Streptacidiphilus rugosus AM-16: one gene and its partner. The protein of the gene in region 1 interacts with the protein of each later gene in a pairwise test. Links are inferred from orthologs where the notes say so. Each region holds a gene or a part of one and is shown on either strand. Other genes may lie near its edges.

The links.
Region 2: the proteins of ung (region 1) and ndk interact in binary tests that used the Escherichia coli proteins (3 or more experiments, as listed by UniProt). The link is inferred for Streptacidiphilus rugosus AM-16 from one-to-one orthologs.

The regions. Positions count from the first base shown.
Region 1 is NZ_JQMJ01000004.1:2,954,110-2,959,515, reverse strand. The notes cover bases 962-3,910. They hold ung (uracil-DNA glycosylase), read left to right. Parts: upstream 962-2,064; coding sequence 2,065-2,757; downstream 2,758-3,910. Other genes in these bases: BS83_RS22315 (family 16 glycosylhydrolase), read right to left, coding at 2,747-3,910; BS83_RS22325 (TetR/AcrR family transcriptional regulator), read left to right, coding at 1,249-2,031; BS83_RS22330 (class F sortase), read left to right, coding at 962-1,203. Outside these bases: BS83_RS22340 (hypothetical protein), read left to right, coding at 1-150; more of BS83_RS22330, read left to right, coding at 679-961; more of BS83_RS22315, read right to left, coding at 3,911-4,060; radical copper oxidase GlxA, read right to left, coding at 4,057-5,406. UniProt on the Escherichia coli protein: Excises uracil residues from the DNA which can arise as a result of misincorporation of dUMP residues by DNA polymerase or due to deamination of cytosine.
Region 2 is NZ_JQMJ01000004.1:2,605,671-2,609,712, reverse strand. Bases 1-2,814 are described here. They hold ndk (nucleoside-diphosphate kinase), read left to right. Parts: upstream 1-1,104; coding sequence 1,105-1,524; downstream 1,525-2,814. Other genes in these bases: BS83_RS20920 (rod shape-determining protein), read left to right, coding at 1,822-2,814; BS83_RS20930 (DUF4233 domain-containing protein), read left to right, coding at 493-825; folC (bifunctional tetrahydrofolate synthase/dihydrofolate synthase), read left to right, coding at 1-448. Also shown: more of BS83_RS20920, read left to right, coding at 2,815-2,847; rod shape-determining protein MreC, read left to right, coding at 2,914-3,852; rod shape-determining protein MreD, read left to right, coding at 3,857-4,042. UniProt on the Escherichia coli protein: Major role in the synthesis of nucleoside triphosphates other than ATP. The ATP gamma phosphate is transferred to the NDP beta phosphate via a ping-pong mechanism, using a phosphorylated active-site intermediate.

The DNA.
Region 1 (5,406 bases):
ACCACCGCCGCGGCTGCGGCCCCGTCCCCGCTGCTGCGCGACGCCGCGGTCGCCCTCATCCTGGCCTCGGTCGTCGCCTACGCCGCGCTCGTCCTCCGCCGCCGCCCCGCCGCGGCTCCGGCGACGCAGGCCGCCGACGCGGATGCGTGACCCCGGCGGCCGCACGACAGCCACCAGGCGCGGCTCCGCATCCCCGGCTCGCGCCTCGGCGACGTCGCGGCAGAGCGGCAACGCGGCAGGGCGGCCGGTGTCCGGGGTGAGGACCACCGTGCCGGGCACGGCAGAGACCACCCCCGCACCCGCAGCACGCTCCGTGCGGCGGTCGGGTGGCGGTGGTGCGGTGGAGGCTGCGCGGGTGGGGGAGGCCGTGCGGCGGTCCTCGGGTGGGTTCGTGGAGCGGTCGGGTGGCCGTGGGGCGGGCGCTCTGGAGGGCGCTTCGGGTGGGGGCCGCCGCGGGGTCGGTGTCGGGGCGGGTGTGGGCAGGGGCGAGGACCGGGCCGGGGATGGGAGGGCGCGGGTGACGGGGCGTCTGGTGACAGTGCTGGGCGGGGTGTCGGCGGGGCTGCTCGTCGTCGCGTTCGGGGGAGTGCTCGGGGGGATCGGCGGGGTGTCCCTGCGGGGCGGTGCGGTGGTGGCGCGGGCGGGCGGGGCCCGGCCGCGCGGCCCGGGTCGGACGCCGTGACGCCGACGGGGCGGACGACGGGAGCCGGGACGGCCCTGGCGCAGCCGGCGAACCTGCCGAGATCGACGCCGCTCTCGCTCGCCATCCCGTCCGTGCGGTTGACCGCGCCGCTGCTCGGCCTCGGCATGGACGGCAAGGGCGCCGCCGAGCTGCCGCCGTTCTCGCTGCCGCGCACGGCGGGCTGGCTGCGCGACTCCGCCTCGCCGGGGGAGGCCGGCACCGCGGTGATCGTCGGGCATGTCGACACCGCCACCGGCCCCGCCGTCTTCTGGAACCTCGCCGCCGTCCGGCCCGGGGCCGAGGTGGACGTCGGCCGTCTCGACGGGCGCACCGCCGTCTTCACCGTGGACCAGGTGCGCTCCTATCCCAAGGCGGCCTTCCCAGCCGCGGAGGTCTACGGCCCGGGCCAGGGCCCCGGCGCGCAGCTCCGGGTGATCACCTGCGGTGGGAGCTTCGACCGGGCCAGGCACGAGTACACCGGCAACGTCGTCCTCTTCGCCCACCTGGCCGCCGTCCGCTGAACGCTGGTGCGTACAATGTACGCACCAGTCGTGGAGGAGGCCGCCTTGGCGGAAGCCCGTACCCCCGTGTGGGCCCGGACGCGCAGCGCCGGGCGGGGGCCCCAGCCGTCCCTGAGCGTCGAGGCGGTCGTGGACGCCGCCGTCGCCATCGCCGACGCCGAGGGCGTCGAGGCCGTGTCGATGCGCAGGATCGCCGCCGAGCTCGGGGTGGGGACCATGTCCCTGTACCGCTATGTCGAGACCAAGGACGACCTGCTCGACCTGATGACCGATCAGGTCATGGGCGGCGAGGGCGAGGAGCGCCCCGCGCCGCACCCCGACTGGCGCGCCGAACTGCGCGGCATCGCCGTCCGCTACCGGGCCCTGCTGCTGCGCCACCAGTGGGTGCTCGGCGTCTCCGGCTCCCGGCCGCCGCTCGGTCCCAACGTGCTCGACAACACCGAGCGGATGCTGGGCGCGATGGACGGACTCGGCCTCGACATCGAGGAGATGGCGCGCTTCGGCTGGACCGTGATGGCCTATGTGCGGGGCTATGTGATGAGCGAGCTCGCCGAGGCCGAGACGATCCGCCGCACCGGCGTCAGCGAGGACGACTACCGCAGCGCCGTCGGCCCCTACCTGAAGCGGGTCATGGCCGAGGGGCGGCACCCGCTGCTGGCCCGCTACGTCCGTGACGCCGACGACCACCCGGACCCCGACGTCGTGTTCGGGCGTGGCCTCGACCAGGTCCTCGACGGCATCGCCGTGACCCTGCAGCGTGCTGGCCACGTCACCCGGAACGCCGTGTCAGTCGCGGGCGATACCGTTTCCGGTACGACGACGAGCTAGGGACCGACCCTGGCCGGCTCCGGAGGTTCACGCATGTCCACTCCCGCCCTCACCGACGAGTTCGTGCTGCCCGAGTCCTGGCGCGACGCCCTGCAGGGCGAGATCGAGCAGCCGTACTTCGGCGAGCTCGCGGCGTTCGTCGCCGCCGAGCGCGAGGCCGGGCAGGTCTTCCCGCCCCGCGGCGAGGTCTTCGCCGCGCTGGAGTCGACGCCGCTGAGCGAGGTCAAGGTCCTGCTGCTGGGTCAGGACCCGTACCACGACGACAACCAGGCGCACGGCATGTGCTTCTCGGTCCGCCGCGGAGTCAAGGTCCCTCCGTCGCTGCGCAACATCTACAAGGAGCTCGCCTCCGACATCGAGGTCACCGCGCCCAAGCACGGCAACCTCCAGGAGTGGGCCGACCAGGGCGTGCTGCTGCTCAACGCGGTGCTCACGGTGCGCGCCCACGAGGCGGGCTCGCATGCGGGCAAGGGCTGGGAGAAGTTCACCGACGCGGTGATCAAGGCGGTCAGCGCCCGCCCCGAGCCGGTCGTCTTCGTGCTGTGGGGCGGCTACGCGAAGAAGAAGCTCCCGCTGATCGACACCTCCCGCCACGTCGTCGTCCAGAGCGGCCACCCCTCGCCGCTCTCCGCCCGCCACTTCCTGGGCACCAAGCCCTTCTCGCAGATCGACAAGGCGCTGGCCGACTTCGGCCAGAAGCCGATCAACTGGCAGCTCAGCGACTGAAGTCGAGCGCGGCGAGAGTGAGTCGCCCGGCGCTGTCCGGGGCGACCAGGGTGAGCCAGAGCGTGTGGACGCCCTTGGTCGGCACGTGCAGCGCCGCGGTGACCGTGCCCGTGCCGGCCGGCAGGTCGAGTGCCCCGATGGTCGGGCCGGCGGCGTCGTCGACGCGCAGCTCCAGCTTGACGGCCTCGGACGCCCGGTAGCGGACGGCGACGCGGGTGGCCGGGGTGATCGCGGAGCCGAAGTCGAAGTCCTGCAGCCGCGCCGTGGCCTTGTCGCCGGTGAGCGTCGGCAGCGCGGCGGACGTCGGGACGGGGCTCATGCTGCTGCCCGCGCGTTGCAGCACCGCGACGGAGTCGACGACCATCGGCACGCCCGGCTTCGTCCCCGCCGTCGGCGTACGGACCCCGGGCGCCAGCGCGTCGGGGAACTGGCCGCCGATCGCCAGGTTCAGCAGCAGGAAGTCGCCCGCGGTGGTGGCCGCCGTCCAGGCGTCGGGCGAGACGTCGGTGGCCTTGACCGTCCAGTAGCGGACGCCGTCCACGTACCAGCGCAGTTCCTCCACCGGCAGGCTGCGGTCCCACTCCACCGCGTAGGTGTGGAAGGCGGTCCGGCACGTGCCGCCGGGGCACGGGGTCGTGCCGCCGAGGCCCACCCGCTCGTTGCAGGGACCGCCCTGGCCCACTCCGCAGTGCATGGTGCCGCGCACCGTGTCGTCGCCGTTGACGTTCTCGACGACGTCGAACTCGCCGATGCGGGGCCAGGCGTTCGGATCGGTGCGCTCGCCGGAGCCCAGGGCCCAGAACGAGGGCCAGTAGCCCAGCGCCTGGGGGCCCGTCACGTCGGGGAGCCTGAGCCGTGCCTCCATCCGCAGGACCGAGCCCGCCGCCGGGCGGAAGTCCCTGCGCCGGGTCTCGATCCTGGCCGAGGTCCAACCGCCGGCGGCGTCGCGCAGGGGTGTGATCAGCAGATGGCCTTGGCCGTCCTGCCGGAGGTTGGCCGGGTCGGCGGTGTAGCGCTGGACCTCGTCCGTGCCCCAGTGCGGTGCGCCACCCGGATAGCCGGTGCCGGTGTCGACGATCCAGCCTCGCGGATCGGGACCGGCCCCGGCCGGGCCGTCGAAGTCGTCGCGCCAGACCGTCGACCAGCCGGCCGCCGATCCGTCGGCCGTGGAGTCGTCGGACTGTGCCCTCACGGCCTCCGGCGCCCCCGGAGCCGTAGGGGAGCCGCGCAGTACGGCGTATCCGACGACCCCGGCCGCCATCGCGGCCACCGCCAGGACCAGGGCCAGCAGCCGGCGGCTCACAGGACCTGCACCCACCGGGCTATGGACGGGACGCCCGCCCTGCTGACCGCGAAGAGCATGTACCAGCCCGGTGGCACCAGGCCGCTGCTCGTCGGCACCTTCACCCGCAGGCCGGAGCCGTCCGCGGTGCGGGTGAACGGCAGGGCGATGCTGCGCTGCTGCACATCGGTGGCGTGGGTGACGGAGGAGGGACGCATCAGCCGGACCGCGCCGATGTCGTCTGGCGAGGAGACGCCGAAGGCGGCGGTCTGCCCCCGGCGGAGCTGCTGCGGCCCCGAGCTCACGCTCGGCCGTGCGCCTCGCTGGTAGAGATAGGCGGGCGTGTAGATCTCGATGCGCTGCTCGAAGAACTGCGGCCCGACGTCCTGCTTGTTGCCGAAGAGCGGGTTGGACCCGAGGGTGACCACGCGCCCGTCGGGCAGCAGCAGCGCCTCGCTGTGGTAGTCGCGGCCGACCGTCGGGTCGGCGGCGGGGGTGAAGCTGTTGCTGTCCGGGTGGTAGATGTCGGCCTTGAGGATGTCGCTGCCGCGCTTGCCCCGGTAGTCGCTGGAGCCCCCGGTGGTGAGCACGGTGTCGTTCGGCAGGATCACGCTGTTGAGGTAGCGGGTGGGCCCGCCGGGCAGCTTGGGGCCCGCCACGTAGTGCGGGGCGGCCGCGGCGAGGTCGACGACGGCGGTGCGGTCGGTGGAGACGGCGGACTCGCCGGGGGCGCCGCCGCCGAGGAACATCACCTTCTGGCTCTGTGCGGGCGGCAGCAGCACCGAGGAGGAGGTCTCGGTCAGGTCGGGTCTGGCCAGGCCCGGCACGACCTGGAAGCTGTTGGTCGTCGGATCCCACAGGCCGGGTGTGCGGCCCTTCTTCGGGTTGCCGTAACCGGCGTTGGAGCCCGAGTAGAAGAGCTTGTCCTGCGCGGTCAGGAAGAGCGCGGGGTAGGTGGCGAAGTAGCGGGTGGGGCCGGGCGACCAGGACTTCGTCGCCGGGTCGAAGATCTCGTTCTGGCCGTTGAGCACCGTGCCGGTGTCGTCCAGGCCGGAGACGGCGAGGACCTTGCCGTCGGGCAGCGGGGCGAGGGTGGGGTACCAGCGGGCGTACTGCATCGGGTCGACCAGTTCGTACTGCTCGGTGTCAGGGTCGAACTCGTAGGCGGCCTTGATGCCCTGGAAGGCCTGGTCGCCGGTGTTGATGCTGTCGGCCATGCCGTACAGGGTGTTCGCGTCGTTGCCGCGCTGCCCGGAGACCGAGAACCTGGCCCTCGCCTTGACGATCTCGCTCGGGCCCGGCTTCTGCGCGATCACGAAGACCGCCCGCTGGCTGTGGCGCACCACCGTGCGGTAACCGCCGGGCGC
Region 2 (4,042 bases), 350 kb from region 1 along the record:
CTTCGCGGGCGTCAGCTCGCCCGGCCGGCTCGAGGTCGTCCGGCGGAGTCCGACGATCGTGCTGGACGCCGCGCACAACCCGGGCGGCGCCCGGGTGACGGCGGACGCGATCAGCGAGTCCTTCGGTTTCACCCGTCTGATCGGCGTCTTCTCGCCGAGTGGCGACAAGGACGTCGTCGGCGTCCTGGAGGCGCTGGAGCCGGTCCTCGCCGAGATCGTGGTCACCCAGAACTCGACGCAGCGCGCCCTGGACGTCGACCGGCTGGCGCAGGTCGCCGCGGAGGTCTTCGGTCAGGACCGGGTGCACGTCGAGCCCCGCCTGGACGACGCCATCGACGCGGCGGTCACCCTGGCCGAGGAGGAGGGCGACCTCGGCGGCGCGGGCGTGCTGATCACCGGGTCCATCATCACGATCGGCGAGGCCAGGCTGCTGCTCGGCAAGCGCTGACCCTGCCGGGGGAGGGCCGCGCACGGCGGACTAGACTGACCGCCGTGCGTACCCTCTGCTCCTCCACGCTGATCAGCGAAGCCATGGTCATCGGCTTCGCCGCGCTCGTCGCGATGCGGCTCTCGCACGTGTCCGGCACGACGCTCTGGTCGGTGTCGGGGGCGGCGATGCTGCTCTGCGTGCTGCTCTGCGGAGTGCTGGGGCGCAAGGGCGCGGTCGCGATCGGGTGGGGGTTGCAGCTCGCCCTCATCGCGAGCGGTGCGGTCGTGTCGATGATGTACGGCCTGGGCGTCATCTTCGCCGGGCTGTGGTGGGCCTCGGTGCACTACGGCCGCAAGATCGACGCGATCAAGGCCGCCAGGCTCGCCGAGGCCTGAGCCGGCTCCGGCACACGCGGGTCCGCGCCGGGCGGAGTCACCTCGACGACGCCGTCCGGTGGAGTGAATCCGGCCGGACCGGTCTCCCCGCGGCACCGCGGAACAGCCCCTTCCGGTCGTTACTGTGAGCGAATTCCCCGCCCGGATCGGGGTAGTGGCTCAGGCAGTACCCTCTGCGTCCGCGCTGCGGGCGCTCGGGTAGTCTCGTGTCGATCATCACATCGCGTAGCATCACGGTGAGCGTCCTCGCCACCTCGAAATCCCCGGGAGCCGTCCCCTATGTCCTCGACCCAGCGCACCCTGGTCCTGCTCAAGCCCGACGCCGTCGCCCGCGGTCTGATCGGCGAGATCGTCTCCCGGATCGAGCGGAAGGCCGACTGGCGGATCGCCGCGCTGGAGCTGCGCACCCTGGACGCCGCGACGCTGGAGCAGCACTACGCCGAGCACGTCGGCAAGCCGTTCTACGAGCCGCTGATGGGCTTCATGTCCTCCGGTCCGTCCGTCGCGATGATCGTCGAGGGCGAGAGCGTGATCGAGGGCATCCGGCTGCTCGCAGGAAAGACCAACCCGCTCGAGGCGGGCCCCGGCACCATTCGCGGGGATTTCGCGACCATCACCCGTGAGAACCTCATCCACGCCTCCGACTCGGAGACCTCCGCCGAGCGCGAGATCAAGATTTTCTTCCCCGGTCGCGCCTGATCAAGGCCGGTCGCGGGCAGCCGCACCTTTTCTTCACCGGATTCCCACGGCATCAATCTCGGCCATACGGAACCCAACCCTCGACACACGGCGTCCCAATGGCGGGATATCCGATCGTCTGCACGGACAATGGCGACGAAGGTCCCGTCGCTACCATGGTGACTGCCGGGCGGCAGCATCGTTCATGGTCGCAGTAGCTGACGGCCAGTGAGTCGGCGTATCCGCCTACCCATCCGCCGCCGTCGCCCCCCTCATCCGCGAGCTCCGGGAAGGCCCCGCATCCCCATGGCGAACAACATGTCGTTCATCGGTCGTGACATGGCTGTCGACCTCGGCACCGCCAACACGCTGGTGTACGTCAGGGGCCGAGGGATCGTGCTCAACGAACCGTCGGTCGTCGCGGTGAACACCAACACCGGCGGCATCCTGGCGGTCGGCTCCGAGGCCAAGAAGATGATCGGGCGCACGCCCGGCAACATCGTGGCCATCCGCCCGCTCAAGGACGGCGTGATCGCCGACTTCGAGATCACCGAGCGGATGCTGCGCTACTTCATCCTCAAGATCCACCGCCGCCGCTACCTGGCCCGTCCGCGGGTCGTGGTCTGCGTGCCCAGCGGCATCACCGGGGTCGAGCGCCGCGCCGTGATCGAGGCGTCGGCCCAGGCCGGCGCGCGCCAGGTGCACATCATCGAGGAGCCGATGGCCGCCGCGATCGGCGCCGGCCTCCCGGTCCACGAGGCGACCGGCAACATGGTCGTCGACATCGGCGGCGGCACCACCGAGGTCGCGGTGATCTCGCTCGGCGGCATCGTCACCGCCCAGTCCATCCGGGTGGCCGGCGACGAGCTGGACAACGCGATCATCCAGCACATCAAGAAGGAGTACTCGCTGCTGCTCGGCGAGCGCTCCGCCGAATCGATCAAGATGACCATCGGCTCCGCCCACCCCGTCGACGGGGACAAGGAGGAGCACAGCGAGATCCGCGGCCGCGACCTGGTCAGCGGTCTCCCCAAGACCGTGGTGATCTCCGCCGCCGAGGTGCGCGAGGCCATCGAGGAGCCGGTCAACAGCATCATCGACGCCGTCAAGACGACCCTGGACCAGTGCCCGCCGGAACTCGCCGGTGACATCATGGACCGCGGCATCGTTCTCACCGGGGGCGGTGCGCTGCTGCGCGGCCTGGACGAGCGGCTGCGCCGCGAGACCGGGATGCCGGTGCACATCGCCGAGAACCCGCTGGACTCGGTCGCGCTCGGCTCCGGCAAGTGCGTGGAGGAGTTCGAGGCCCTCCAGCAGGTCCTGGACGCCCAGCCGCGCCGCTGACCGCCGTTCCCACGTTCGTTGACTGCTCGTTGACCGCACGCTGACTGAAGGGCTCTGCCGAGAATCGTGAGGGACACACGAGAGAGCCGGCTCCTGCTGATCCTCCTGGTGGCGGTCGCGTTCGCGCTGATCACCGTGGACATCCGCGGCGGCGACGACTCGCCGATGAACGGCCCGCGCACCGCCGCCGCGTCGGTCTTCGGCCCGGTCGAGAACGGCGTCTCAGGGATGGTCAAGCCGCTCGCGGACGGCCTGCACTCGCTGCGCGACTCCGGCAGCCAGGGCGACCGGATCAGGACGCTGGAGCAGCAGAACGAACTGCTCAAGCAGCAGCTCTCCTCCTCCGACCTGGTCAAGGGCCGCGACACCGAGCTGGCCAAGCTGCTGGGCGAGGCCGGAGCCGGCCAGTACACCATCAAGGCCGCCCAGGTGACCGCCATAGGGGCCAGCCAGAACTTCTCCTGGACCATCACCATCGACGTCGGCGGCAACGACGGCATCCAGCGCGACATGACGGTGATCAACGGCGAGGGACTCGTCGGCCGGGTCACCACGGTCGCGCCGACCAGCTCCACCGTGCTGCTGGCGGTCGACCCGCGCTTCACCGTCGGCACCCGGATGGAGGGCAGCGGTGAGATCGGCTTCGGCACCGGCGAGGGCGACGCCCCGATGCGGGTCGAGCTGCTCAACGGCCAGGCCGGCGTCAAGGTCGGCGACCGGCTGGTCACCTTCGGCTCGCAGAACGACAAGCCGTTCGTGCCCGGCGTCCCGGTCGGCACCATCACCCAGATCGTCAACACCCCCGGCGAGCTGACCAGGACCGTGCTGGTCCAGCCCTTCGTCAGCTTCACCAAGCTGGACCTGGTCGGCGTCGTCGTCCAGCCGCCGGCCACCGACCCGCGCTACGCGGTGCTGCCGCCGAAGCCGGCGCCGACCCCCACGAACAACCCGTCGCCGTCCACCCCGCCGGCGACTCCGTCCGCCCATGTGAAGAAGAAGGGCTGACGCCATGTGGATCAATCGCGTCCTGCTCTCCGCGGCGCTCGTCGTCTTCGCGATGGTCGTCCAGGTCAGCATCCTGGCCCGGCTCGGCCTGCCCGGCGCCGTCCCCGACCTGCTGCTGCTCGTCGTGATCGGCCTCGCCCTGGTCTACGGGCACGTGACCGGCTGCCTGATCGGCTTCTTCGCCGGTCTC